DNA from 3 places in the Streptosporangium jomthongense genome. Region 1 is predicted to be linked to each of the others. Evidence: riboswitches for the same ligand, from Rfam matches in the RefSeq annotation. Region 1 holds a riboswitch; each other region holds the start of a gene.
The links. A riboswitch is a leader RNA that binds a small molecule or an ion and turns the genes downstream of it on or off. The one in region 1 is predicted to bind cyclic di-AMP.

Region 1 (4,204 bases):
AGGCGACCGCGATGCCGGTCAGCCGGTGCGCGGCCACGTCGTGGAGTTCGGCGGCCAGCCGGTCGCGCTCGGTGGTCGCGGCGAGTCTGGGGATGGCGGCCGAGGCGGCGCGGTAGGCGGCGAGCGAGGCCCGGCCCGTCCTGCGCCGCCGGTGGGAGCGGCCGAGGGACCACACGACGGCGGCGGCGCCCGCGGCGAGCGTGCCGAAGCCTGCGGCGTCCCTGAGGCTTCCGTTCACGACGCCGATCGTGATCGCCACCACGAGGGTGACGGCGACGGCCCCGGCCGCCGCGGTTCCCGCCGTGCCGTACAGGGCCAGCGCGTAGAGCGCCGCGACGGTCACCAGCGCGGCCAGGCAACAGCCGAGGGTCAGTGACACGCGCTCACGCTACCGGGTTCGCCCGTGATGTCCGGAAGAACGAGCCTCCCACCGGCCCCGCGCCCGGGAGCCGATGGGAGGGGTTCGCGTGCCCTACGGCCTCACGGCCCGTACGGCGGGTACCGGGTCACACGCGCTGCCAGAGCGCGGGGACGTTGGCGGGCTCCCAGCCGGGCAGGGAGGTGTGCGCCTGCAGGCACCGGTAGGCGGAGCCGCCGTAGGTCACCACGCTCCCGGCGTAGTAGGAGACACCGGCGGCCCAGGGCTGCGCGGGCGGCGTCGCGGTCGTCGTCAGCGTGGGCGTCGAGGTGTGGGAGACGGTCGGGGTGGGGGTCGGGGTGAGCGTCGGCGTCACCGTGGGTGTCGCCGTCGCGGTCGCCGTGGCGGTCGGGGTCGGGGATGGGGTCGACACGTTGCCGAAGGTCACGTCGGAGCAGGTGTAGAACGCCTCGGCGCTGTCCGAGCGCTGCCAGATCGAGTAGACGATGTGGCGGCCGGTCTTCGGGGGCAGCTGGCCCTGGATGACGTACTCGCCGTTGACCTTGGACGGGTTCCTGACCTTCGCCAGCAGGGTGGAGTCCAGGTCCGACCACTTCAGCGGCTGGAGCGGGTCGAAGCCGTCCTTCGTGATGTAGATCTCGAAGGTGCCGGGGTGGTCGGCGGTGTAGGGGTAGCGGAAGGTGTAGGCGCCGCCGCCGGTCGGCATGGCCGTGGAGGGCCAGTCGGTGCGGGCCGCGTCGTAGGCCCGGTACTTGGCGCGTCCGGCGCTGCACAGCTGCCCGTCAGGGATGATCTCCCTGTGCTTTCCGTTGGCGGTGCCGATGTTCAACTCGTCCCAGTCGTAGAGCGGCTGGGTGTCCCATTTGCCGACGGCGGCCTTGCAGGCCGGGGTGTCGGGCGACTCCGGGTTCTCCAGATAGCAGGCGTAGACCCGGCTGACGGGTGTTCCCATCGATCCATGGGCGGACGCAGAACCGGCCATGACCGTCGAGAGCAGGACGGGTACGGCCGCCGCGGCGGCGATCGCACCAAGCTTCCGATTGTTCATGAAGGGCTTCTCCTGGGGGTGTAAGGGCGGAGAACGTGCAGGTCAGGCCCATGATTACGGGTCAATTATTAGGTAAGTTTCCTAACAGTTTCACCGAACTTAACGCCATGGGCGGAGTGGGGTCAAGACCTGGCCAATGTCCCTTTCTTGGGGGTTGAAGGTAGATCTTCTGGGGTTTTCATGGCTTTTGCTTTGCTTTGTCCGTTTGTGGTGGGTAGTGTCCTAGTTGTTCTCGACCGGTGACTTGCCCCTCACGAGAAGGAGCGGTCGGTCGACGTCGAATCCCGAAGCCTCCCGAGGGCGACGGGAGCCGGGGACCCACCTTTTGGGGTGAATCCGCCGCGACAACGCGGCGGTAGGGCAACTCCACCGCCCGAACCCGTCAGCTAACCCGGTAGACGAGATGGAGAGGAGATCCCCTCATGGATCACGTCGTCGCCTACCCACCGGCACGCACCGCCTTCGCGCGGATCGACTGAGACTTCCGCCGCGCCTGACCGCGGCACCCCCGCTCCGCACCGCGCTCCGTGTACGCCCGCCTGTTTCCTGGTGCGGCCTCTCTTCCCTGTGAGCGCTCACGCCCCGTGCCCCACTGATCGCCGAACGTCTTCGGCCCGGCACGAGCGGCTGTCCTGTTCCCTCGTGAAAGAGCCCTGTCTTCATGCGTTTCTCCGCTGCCCTGCGCCATCGTCTGCTCGCCGCCACCCTCCTGAGCGCGAGCGTCCTGACCTCCGCGGGTGTCGTCTCCGCGCTGCCCGCCGCAGCCGACACCGGCACCGGAACCACCGCCACCGCCCCGGCCGCCGCTGAGCCCGTCCTGCTCAAGGGCTCGACCAAGGCCTCCTACTTCTGGGACGACTCCTCCGGCCGCGCCGGTGACACCGGTCTGCCCGCGAGCGGCAAGCCCATGCAGAAGGGCATGATCGCCAGCCCGAGCTGGCCGCTGTTCACCGAGGGCTACGTCCTCTACAACGGCAAGAAGGCCAAGTTCTTCGTCGGCGACCGCGGCCCCGGCGTGCCGTCGAGCAGCGGCGTCATGATCGACCTCGACGCCAAGACCTTCGCCGACCTGACCGGTGGCAGCTTCAACTCCGACACGCTGGGCGTGGACGGTGTCGACGGCCAGGGGCACATCAAGGTCGAGTACGTCATCACCAAGTGGGGCGACGGCGTCGGCAAGAAGAACTACCCCGTGGCCTTCTCCAGCGGAGCCTGGAAGCTCATGGACCACAACCCGGCCACGCCGCCGCAGACCGCCCTGGCCGACGCGCCGCGGCCGTAACCCCTCATCGCGAAATATCCCCCAGCCCCGAAGGCCCCCGACCCCCTTCGGATCCCCGCTTCCTGAGATCCCCGAAGGTCCCGCTCCTCTCCCGGGACCCCTCCTCCGATCCCCCTCGGAGTCCGAGACCCCCTCAGGAAGGACGAGGGCGGGCACCCCGCACAGGTGCCCGCCCTCGTTCCGTGTTCACCGGCCGTGCCGTACGGCCTGCGGGCCGGACCCTCGGTCCCTCCTCGGCGCCGCGTGGTCCCTCGCGGTCGTCCTCGCCGCTCCGGTCACCGGGGCGTCCGGGCGCGGGAGGTGATGGCGGCCAGGTTCTCCGCCGTCCTGCGTCCCTCAAGCCGCAGCAATCCGAGGTTGGACCCCGGGCGGGCGAGGATCGTGAGGACGATCTTCGGGCCCGCGGTGTAGAGGAGCGCGTAGCCGCCGGCCGCGGAGACCAGCGTCTCCTCGAAGGTTCCCCTGCCCGTCATGTCCGCCATCCGGCGGCTGAGGGCCAGCAGCGCCGAGGAGAGGGCGCCGGTCTGCTCGGCGAAACCGCCGTCCAGGTCACTGGCTATCGTCAGGCCGTCCGCGCCGCACACTACGCTTCCGTCCACATCGGGTGTCCGCTCACGTAGCCGGGTCATCTCCTGGCGTACCTCGTCGCGGATTTCCACCGGCACCCTCCTTCTGGTCCGCTTCAGCGTCCGCGGTTTCACGGGCGTCCTCGAAGGCGTCGGACCGGGCTCAGGCAAGTGCCCTCAGCGCGTTCCTCAGCCGGATGAGCAGGTCGACGTCGGCGGGGTCGCCCGCCGTCACGGTCCCCCCGGGAGCCCCGGCGGGAGGTCCCGTCGCGGGCGGGCACGGTGGCCCGGCCGTGTCGAAGCACCCTCGCGGGCCGGACCGGTGCCGTTCCTCACGCGGGAACGGCGGGGCGGTGAGACCCCCGGCACGGGCGGTCAGGTGACCCGACAGGGACTGGAGACGATGCCGCGCCAGGGCCAGATCAGCGTGATGTACATCAAGACGGACATAAATCACGAGCAGGCCGTCGAACACCGTTTCCAATGGTTTTAGTAAATGGTATCCGTCGTCGGTGGTTATGATCACTTCACGGATTCCAGTGGGCTCGCCGGGGAGGCTCACGGCGAGGCCGTCGAGCATCGCCCGTAAGGTCTCGCCGAGCCCCGCGACGGCCCTGCCCGCGCCGGTTTCGCGGGCCGCGCCGCCGCCCGCCACGGCCGTCCCGCCGGTCTGGTCGATCAGCACCGCGTCCAGCGCACCGGGGATGGCCATGGCCTCGGCCAGGCAGCCTTCGATTCCGAGCACGGGGTCCCCCTCGCCAACGACTCCACAACGCCGCCCGGTCAGCGTAGGGAAACCGCTCCGAACCCGGAGCTATTCATGAAAAGTCAGATATGGCGAGGAAAAGAATTCCGCCGGGCGGTAGAAGGTTTGTCAACCGGCGGGGGAACGTTTGCTACTCGTCGGGGAGGAGGGCTTTCTCGTCGGG
Region 2 (4,204 bases), 260 kb from region 1:
GCGCCGGGTTCACCACCCCCAACCTGCTCGAAGCGGAGACGGACCGGGCGCTCGTGGCCTCGGCGCACCGCCTGGTCGTGCCCGCCGACCACACCAAGTGGGGGACGGTCGGGATCAGCACGATCGCCGAGCTGTCCGAGGCCCACGTCCTGATCACGGACTCCGGGCTCGGGCGGGAGGCCCGCGAGGAACTCGCCGCCAGGGTCGGTGAGCTGGTCGTCGCCGGTGACGGGACCCGCGACCGATGAGGCGCACCGCGACCCACCTGGCCGACGGCCGCGAGCTGTTCTACTTCGACCTGCGGGACGACGCGGAGCGCGGCGCGGTCGACACGCGCGACCTGCCGCCCAGGCCCGCCGCCTCCGAGCTGCGCTACGACCCGCTCACCGAGGAGTGGGTCGCGGTCGCCGGGCACCGGCAGGGCCGTACGTTCCTGCCGCCCGCCGACGAGTGCCCGCTGTGCCCGTCGGCGCCCGGCCGTCCGACCGAGATCCCCTCCCCCACCTACGACGTGGCCGTCTTCGAGAACCGCTTCCCGTCCTTCTCCACCAACCTGGGCGCCTACCCGCAGGTCGGCGGCCTGAGTGAGGTACGGCCCGGCGTCGGCAGGTGCGAGGTCGTCTGCTTCACCTCCGAGCACGACTCCTCCTTCTCCATGCTTTCTCCCGAGCGGGTCGAGCTGGTGATGGAGGCGTGGATCGACCGCACCGTCGCGCTCTCCGCGATGCCCGGGGTCGAGCAGGTGTTCTGCTTCGAGAACCGCGGCCCGGAGATCGGCATCACCCTGCCCCATCCGCACGGCCAGATCTACGCCTATCCCTACGTGACCCCGCGTACCCGGACCCTGCTCGGCGCGGCGCGGCGGCACAGGGAGCGCACCGGTGGCGACCTCTTCGCCGACGTGCTCGCGGCCGAACGGGAGGCCGCCGAGCGTGTGGTCGCGGCCAACGAGCACTGGACGGCGTTCGTGCCCGCCGCGGCCCGCTGGCCGGTCGAGGTCCATCTCTACCCGCACCGCGGGGTTCCCGGCCTCGACGGACTCGACCCCGCCGAGCGCGCGGCGTTCGGACCGCTCTACACCGAGGTGCTGCGCCGCCTGGACGGGCTGTTCGGGGTGCCCATGCCGTACGTCTCGGCCTGGCACCAGGCACCGGTGCGGGTGGGCAGGGACCTGGCGTACACGCATCTTGAGCTGTTCAGCATCCGCCGGGCGCCGGACAAGCTCAAGTATCTCGCCGGGTCCGAGTCGGCCATGGGGGCCTTCGTGAACGACATTCCGCCTGAGGAGACAGCTCGGCGCCTGCGCGCCGTTATCACGGAATGATCACCGATCGGTCTCGACTCGGGGTCGCGCGGTCACCTTTTTACCATTACTATCCTCACGCATCGGACAAACAGCACGATATGCCTAATCTCAGGTGCCTCACCTGAGAGCCGGGGACCCATGCATCTGGGGTGAACCACTTCGGTGGAAGGGCTTCCTCCAGCCCGAACCCGTCAGCTAACCCGGTCGGCGTGAGGAGAGGAGAGCTGTGACGGCTCTGTCCCCCGCTTTCCATCGACGTACGGCCGCCGCCTGCCTGGCCTCGGCCCTCACCTTCGCCTTCGCCCTGGGCGGCACGGGAACGGCGGGCGCCGCGCCTAAGCCCGACGAGTCCCGGCTCCGCGCCGAACTGACCCAGCTCAACAAGAAAGTCGACCGGCTCATCGAGGCGTACGCCGCCAAACGGGAGTCGTTGAAGAAGGCGCAGGAGGCGGAGAAGGTCGCGCAGGCCGACCTGCGCCAGGCGGAAGCGGCCTACGCCGAGGCGGGCAGGGAGGTCGCCTCCATCGTCCAGATCCGTTACCAGAACGGCCCCCTCGACCTTCCCTCGATCCTGTCGGCCCCCGAGGTGGGCGGCGCGGCCGTCATGGAACAGCTGACCGCCCAGCAGATCGCCCAGCTGCAGGGCTTCGCCCGGAGCCGGGACCTCATGAAACAGGCCGCGGACAGGACGGCCCAGCTCTCCAGGCAGATCGAGCAGGAGGCCAAGACGGTGCAGGTTCAGCGTGAGGACGCGGAGAAGGTCGTCCGCGTGATCGAGGACAAGCTCGAACAGCTCGTTCCCACAGGCTCGGGGCGCCGCTCCGACGGCAGCTGGGCACCCCAGCTGCCCACCGGGTCCGACAACATCACCGACCGCACGCGGATCATGCGCGAGGCCGTCGGACAGGCCTTCCAGCTACCCCACGAGGTGGGCTGCTACCGATCGGCGAACGACGGGGGCGAGCACCCCCTCGGCCGGGCCTGCGACTTCATGATGAGCACCGGCGGGTCCATGCCCACCGCGGCCAACGTCAAGCTCGGCGACGAGCTCGCCGCCTGGGCGCTGAAGAACAGGGACAGGCTCGGCGTCAAATACGTCATCTGGCGTCAGCGCATCAACACCGGTTCCGGCTGGCGTGCCATGTCCAACCGGGGCGGTGTGACCGCCAACCACTACGACCACGTGCACATCTCGATGTACTAGAGAAGATCGGACCCCGCGGCGGTGCGCTCGATCGAGCCGGCCACCTTGGACCTGGTCGAGTGGATCCGAGCCACCGGCTGGACCGCGCCCACAAACGTGGCTGGTTCCTGAGCCTCCGGCCGCCATCGTGCCCACGGTCTCGGCGCTCTGGGCGCGGCAACGCATCCGCCAACGGTTGAAGTGGTCACGAAGCTCCCGAGGCGATCTGGGGCCGACACCGGCACACTGGTCGTCGAGAGGCCGCCGGTCGACGGCGAGGTAAAGATCCACGTCCAGGAGGCCCCGGGGCGGCCTCAGGTTCTGCCCGCGCTCGTCTTCCCAGCACAGCCGGGCGCCCAGGTCGAGCGCCGCCCTCTATCGCCGGCCACTCCTCGACGACCCACGAGGTGATCACCCCCCTCGCCGCGCTCAACAGCCCGCTGCGCAGGGATCTGCGGACTCCAGCCCAGGCGGTGCAGAAGACACGACACCCCACGCAAGGTGTGGCGGACGTGAAACAACACCGCGATCAGGTCGGTGATTCAGGCCGGCGTCCAACGCTGGTCCTCCACATATCCGTGCGCGGCCGGACCACGCTCCAACCCGGCCCGCAGCCGCTGCAGGCGCCGCTCGTCCAGCCGGCACCTCTCCCCGCCCGGCCCCTTGGAGGCCAACGCCTCCATGCCACCGCCCTGCCAGATGTGATTTCACCGACCAGCATTCACACAGTCAGAAAAAGACTCTCCGCCACTACCGATCGCCCTGCTCATCCGGGCTTCGATGAAGGCGCCGGCCTCGTGCTTCCCGTACGCCGGCCGGGTCGCGAGACGGCGGTGGGCGCAAAACCGTTTGCCCTCGCGTGGCGGGCTCAGGGAACGTGGTGTTCATGGCGCCGTGTCCATGACGCTCTGACGGACAGCGCCCCGCCACTCCGAGACGCCACGGCGTCAACGCGCCCCGCGGCGCTGTCAGCCTGCCCCTTTAAGGGAAGAGAGCCTTTTGTCGCAACAACGCCCCCCTCTGCCGTCCACGGCCGCAGGCCCGGCCACCGTCGCCGTGTTCGCCTCCCCCGAGAGCTGGATCGAGTCCGACGCCCTCACGCAGTGCCACCAGGTGGCCGCCCTCGACGGCATGACGCACGTCGCCGCCATGCCGGACCTGCACCCCGGCAAGGGCGCCCCCATCGGCGCCGCCATGGCGTCGACCGTGCTGTACCCGTTCCTGGTGGGCTCCGACATCGGCTGCGGCATCGCCGTGTTCCCCATGAAGCTCAAGCGCGCCGTGCCCGAGAAGCTCGCCGCCCGCTTCCCCGACCTCGATCGCGCACTGGACCCCGAGCAGGACGCCGACGATCCGGCCTGGGCCGTCGTGGAGGGCGACATCCCCGCCGGTCACGTCGAGGGCCTCGGGACGGTCGGCCGGGGCAACCATTTCGTCGAGCTGGCCCGGATCGGGACCGTCTTCGACCCGGGCCACGCGAGCCGTCTCGGGCTCGCCGCGGGCGACCTCGTCCTCGTCGTCCACAGCGGTTCCCGGGGGCTGGGCGAACGGATCCTGCGGGAGCACACCGCGGTCCACGGCGCGGGCCCCGCCCCTGATCCCGGCGCCTACCTGGCGATGCACGACGACGCCGTACGCTGGGGATCGCTCAACCGGCGGTTGCTGGCGGCCCGGGTCGCCCACGCTCTGGGGGCCGAGCCCGCCGAGCCGTTCCT
Region 3 (4,204 bases), 230 kb from region 1:
GAAGGTCGTCGGCATCCTCGGTCTCGGCAAGATCGGCCAGCTGGTCGCCCAGCGCCTGCAGCCGTTCGGCGTCGAGCTGATCGCCTACGACCCCTACCTGCAGCCCGCCCGCGCCGCGCAGATGGGCGTCAGGCTGGCCTCCCTCGAAGAGGTCCTGCGCGAGTCCGACTTCATCACCGTGCACCTGCCCAAGTCCAAGGAGACCGTCGGGCTCATCGGTGACCGCGAGCTGCACCAGGTCAAGCCGTCGGTTCGCCTGATCAACGTCGCGCGCGGCGGCATCATCGACGAGGGCGCCCTCTACTCCGCGATCAAGGAAGGCCGCGTCGCGGGCGCGGGCATCGACGTGTTCCCCAAGGAGCCCGTCACCGACAGCCCGCTGTTCGAGCTGGACCAGGTCGTCGTCACCCCGCACCTGGGCGCCTCGACCCACGAGGCCCAGGAGAAGGCCGGCACCCAGGTCGCGCGCAGCGTGAAGCTGGCCCTGGCCGGCGAGTTCGTGCCGGACGCCGTCAACGTCCAGGGCGGCGCCGTCGCCGAGGACGTCAAGCCGGGTCTGCCCCTGGCGGAGAAGCTCGGCCGCGTCTTCACCGCCCTCGCCGGTGAGGTCGCCACCAGGCTCGACGTCGAGGTGCGCGGTGAGATCGCCTCCCAGGACGTCCGCGTGCTGGAGCTGGCCGCCCTCAAGGGCGTCTTCACCGACGTGATCGAGGACTCCGTCACCTACGTCAACGCCCCGCTCCTGGCCAAGGACCGCGGCGTCACCGTCGAGCTGGTGACCAGCGCGGAGAGCCCCGACTGGCGCAACGTGGTGACCGTCCGCGGCGTCCTGGCCGACGGCCGCGCCGTCTCGGTCTCCGGCACGCTCTCCGGCCCGCGGCAGGTCACGAAGATCGTCGAGGTCAACGGCTACCAGATGGAGATCGAGCCGACCGACCACCTGTCGTTCTTCACCTACGACGACCGCCCCGGCGTCGTCGGCGTCGTCGGCCGCATCCTCGGCGACCACGGCATCAACATCGCCTCCATGCAGGTCGCCAGGGACGCCAAGGGCGGCAAGGCCCTCATCGCGCTGACCGTCGACTCTGCCATCCCGGCCGAGGTGATCGACCAGATCGGCGGCGAGATCGGCGCCGACAGCGGCCGCTCGGTCGACCTGGCCGACTGATCCCGGAGCACGGCTCCCACGGCCGCCGTCCCCGTTCGCGGGGCGGGGGCCGTCTGCTTTTCCGGCCGAGCCTCGTCTCAATATATGAGAAGCCTGCACGAGGGGTGAGACAGATTGCGGAGGGCCGGTTATTATGGCTGGTAATGCGCCAGGTTCTCGTACTTATTACCTGCCGCGGCGAGGCCTGACACAGGGGCGGGCCGGCAACTCGCCGCGGTGTGATGGCGTTCGTCGGCCCCGGTTTCCCGTCGATCCGTGATCCGGATCCGCGATCCGATGAGGGCCCGTGACCAGGGTCCAGGCTCCCCTTCCTCCTTCAGCCAGCTCCGTGCGAACGAGACGAGAAGCGTCATGTACGACATGTATCCCTGGAACCGTCCCGAGGACAACGAGAACGAGGCCGCCCAGGCCCTGCAGACCGCGCTGGACCGCCGCGACAACGGCGGAGTGCCCCCGCACTCCTCCTGAGCCGGGTCCCTCCGAGGCCACGGGCGGTGCGGCGCCCGGGACCGGGAGAGGCGTGGGTCAGCGGGCGAGGGCCGTACCGGCCTGGGTCGACTGCCTGATCGCCGTGTCCAGCTCGGCCCGCTCGTCGGCGAGTTCGACCCCCTTGGGGTCCGGCCGTACGGCTCCCGCGAAGCTGGCGCGGCGCCAGGCCTGCAGCTTCTCCACCTTGACCACGTCGCCGCTGCGCGGGGCGTGGACCATGTAACCGGGCTTGGTGATCATGCCGACGTGACCGAGGTTGTGGAAGAAGACCAGGTCACCGGGTTTGAGGTTCTTCCAGGAGATCTTCCTGGCGAACGCGGAGTACTGCTGGGTCGTCGTGCGGGGCAGCCGGATGCCCGCGGCGCCGTACGCGCGGAGCATCAGGCCCGAGCAGTCGAAGCCGCCCCTGCCCGTGCCGCCCCAGACGTACGGTGTGCCGCGCTTGGACATCGCCCAGTTCAGCGCCTTCTTCCAGGCCGGGACCTTCCGCGCGGTCCCGGAGAACCCGGCCGGGGCGGGTTCGACGGCGGGAGTGGTGAGCGGGGTCCGGGAGCTCTCCGCGGTGGGGGCCGGGTGTGCGAGGGCGAATCCGGCGGCGGCGAGCGCGAGGAGAGGAGTGGGGGAGGTGGTGGTGAGGGAGGAGTCCGCCAGTGCGACGGCGGGTGTCGCGAGGATGGTCGAGCCGGTGACGATCAGGGTCAGGACACGGGGGTAGGTCTTGCCGTTCAGGACCGTTCCTTCCATAGGGCCGGCCGGGTGAGCTGTCGGGCTCGGGCGTGGAGGTCGCCCTACGGCGCGTGGTGGCGCCGACTCGCCCCGAGGGGCCTCGTGGAAAACGCCGGAAACGTGCTCCGCCAGACGGAGTGCGGCTCGGACGCCCCGTGGACCCCGGAAGTGGTTCCCCGGCTCCGCGCGGACCGAAAGAGGGGGATGGCCTGCGCGAATTAGGCGACGATACGAATGGCCAGGACCTTAACGAAACGGTCAAAAGATCGCAAACAGGACAAACTTTTCAAGGCCTTCCGGGGCGGGAAGTGTCCGAGGGGTGAGATCGGTGGTTCGATTGTCGAGACAGAGCAGATAGGGTGCCCGTTATGGATTCGCGCAATGTTCGTCTGGCCGTCATCCCTGGAGACGGGATCGGGACCGAGGTCGTCACCGAGGGCCTGAAGGTCCTCGAAGCCGTCGGAACGAAGGTGGAGACCACCACCTACGACCTGGGTGCCGGCCGGTACCACAGAACCGGTGAGGTCCTTCCCGAGGCGGTCCTCGACGAACTGCGCGGCTACGACGCGATCCTGCTCGGCGCGGTCGGCGACCCCAGTGTGCCGCCGGGCATCCTGGAGCGCGAGTTGCTGCTCAAGCTCCGCTTCGAGCTCGACCACTACGTCAACCTGCGTCCGGTCAAGCTCTTCCCCGGCGTCGCGACCCCGCTGGGCGGCTCCCGCCCCGAGGACATCGACATGGTCGTCATCCGCGAGGGCACCGAGGGCCTCTACGCGGGCGCCGGTGGTGCGCTGCGCCGCGGCACGCCGTACGAGATCGCCACGCAGGAGTCGCTGAACACCGCCTACGGTGTCGAGCGCGTCGTCCGCTACGCCTTCGAGAAGGCGCTCAGCAGGCCGCGCAAGAAGCTGTCGCTGATCCACAAGACCAACGTCCTCACCTTCGCCGGTGACCTGTGGTCCCGTACCGTCGACCGGGTCAGCCTTGAGTACCCCGACGTCGCCACCGACTACTACCACGTCGACGCGGCCTCGATGTTCTTCGTCACCCAGCCGGAGCGGTTCGACGTGATCGTCACCGACAACCTCTTCGGCGACATCATCACCGACCTCGGCGCCGCCGTCGCCGGTGGCATCGGCCTCGCGGCCAGCGGGAACGTCAACCCCGACCGCACCGCGCCCAGCATGTTCGAGCCGGTCCACGGCAGCGCCCCGGACATCGCGGGCCAGGGCAAGGCCGACCCGACCGCCACGATCCTGTCGGTCGCCATGCTCCTGGACCACCTTGGCCTGACCGAGGAGGCGGCCAAGGTCGAGCAGGCCGTGGCCGAGGACCTGGTCGAGCGCCAGACCGGGTGGGCGAGCCGTACCACCCACGAGATCGGCGACGACATCACCGCCCGAGTAGCCGGCTGACAAGCCGCCCGCACGACCCCAGACGCGCCCGGTGGCTCAGCAGAGCCGCCGGGCGCGTCTTTTTTTGTTCGTCTCACCGAGCAGACTGCCGGATTTTGGCATATATGCAGTAGTTTTCCGGTGCCTGCTCCGTCCCAGAATGGACCGTAGGTGCACTCCGCCACGAAGAGAAGGACCGCCGCCATGACCACCGCTCAGAAGCTGACCTTCGACGTGCAGCTCTCCGACCACGCTCGTTCCACGGCCGAGCGCGAGCAGGTACTGGCGAATCCCGGATTCGGTCAGACCTTCACCGACCACATGATCTCCATCGACTACACCGAGGGGGAGGGCTGGCACGACGCGCGGCTCACGCCGTACGGCCCGCTCAGCCTCGACCCGGCGACGTCGGTCTTCCACTACGCCC

Region 2: linked by a shared signal. The riboswitch ahead of ACFOYY_RS00095 (coiled-coil domain-containing protein) and the one ahead of ACFOYY_RS01285 (hypothetical protein) in region 1 are both predicted to bind cyclic di-AMP.
Region 3: linked by a shared signal. The riboswitch ahead of ACFOYY_RS02445 (C40 family peptidase) and the one ahead of ACFOYY_RS01285 (hypothetical protein) in region 1 are both predicted to bind cyclic di-AMP.

Annotation. Positions count from the first base shown of each region.
Region 1 covers NZ_JBHSBC010000001.1:273,481-277,684, reverse strand. Annotated here, with positions in the region: gene ACFOYY_RS01295 (ATP-binding protein) at 1-379, opposite strand, end outside; gene ACFOYY_RS01290 (lytic polysaccharide monooxygenase) at 507-1,427, opposite strand; cyclic di-AMP (ydaO/yuaA leader) riboswitch at 1,693-1,843, shown strand; gene ACFOYY_RS01285 (hypothetical protein) at 2,089-2,709, shown strand; gene ACFOYY_RS01280 (roadblock/LC7 domain-containing protein) at 2,985-3,368, opposite strand; gene ACFOYY_RS01275 (hypothetical protein) at 3,439-4,020, opposite strand; gene ACFOYY_RS01270 (DUF4032 domain-containing protein) at 4,172-4,204, opposite strand, start outside.
Region 2 covers NZ_JBHSBC010000001.1:15,462-19,665, forward strand. Annotated here, with positions in the region: gene ACFOYY_RS00085 (DeoR/GlpR family DNA-binding transcription regulator) at 1-248, shown strand, start outside; gene galT (galactose-1-phosphate uridylyltransferase) at 245-1,324, shown strand; cyclic di-AMP (ydaO/yuaA leader) riboswitch at 1,396-1,530, shown strand; gene ACFOYY_RS00095 (coiled-coil domain-containing protein) at 1,533-2,510, shown strand; gene ACFOYY_RS00100 (helix-turn-helix domain-containing protein) at 2,804-3,031, opposite strand; gene ACFOYY_RS00105 (hypothetical protein) at 3,032-3,172, opposite strand; gene ACFOYY_RS00110 (RNA ligase RtcB family protein) at 3,489-4,204, shown strand, end outside.
Region 3 covers NZ_JBHSBC010000001.1:501,462-505,665, reverse strand. Annotated here, with positions in the region: gene serA (phosphoglycerate dehydrogenase) at 1-1,168, shown strand, start outside; gene ACFOYY_RS02450 (hypothetical protein) at 1,424-1,636, shown strand; gene ACFOYY_RS02445 (C40 family peptidase) at 1,694-2,401, opposite strand; cyclic di-AMP (ydaO/yuaA leader) riboswitch at 2,389-2,603, opposite strand; gene ACFOYY_RS02440 (3-isopropylmalate dehydrogenase) at 2,752-3,798, shown strand; gene ACFOYY_RS02435 (branched-chain amino acid aminotransferase) at 3,982-4,204, shown strand, end outside.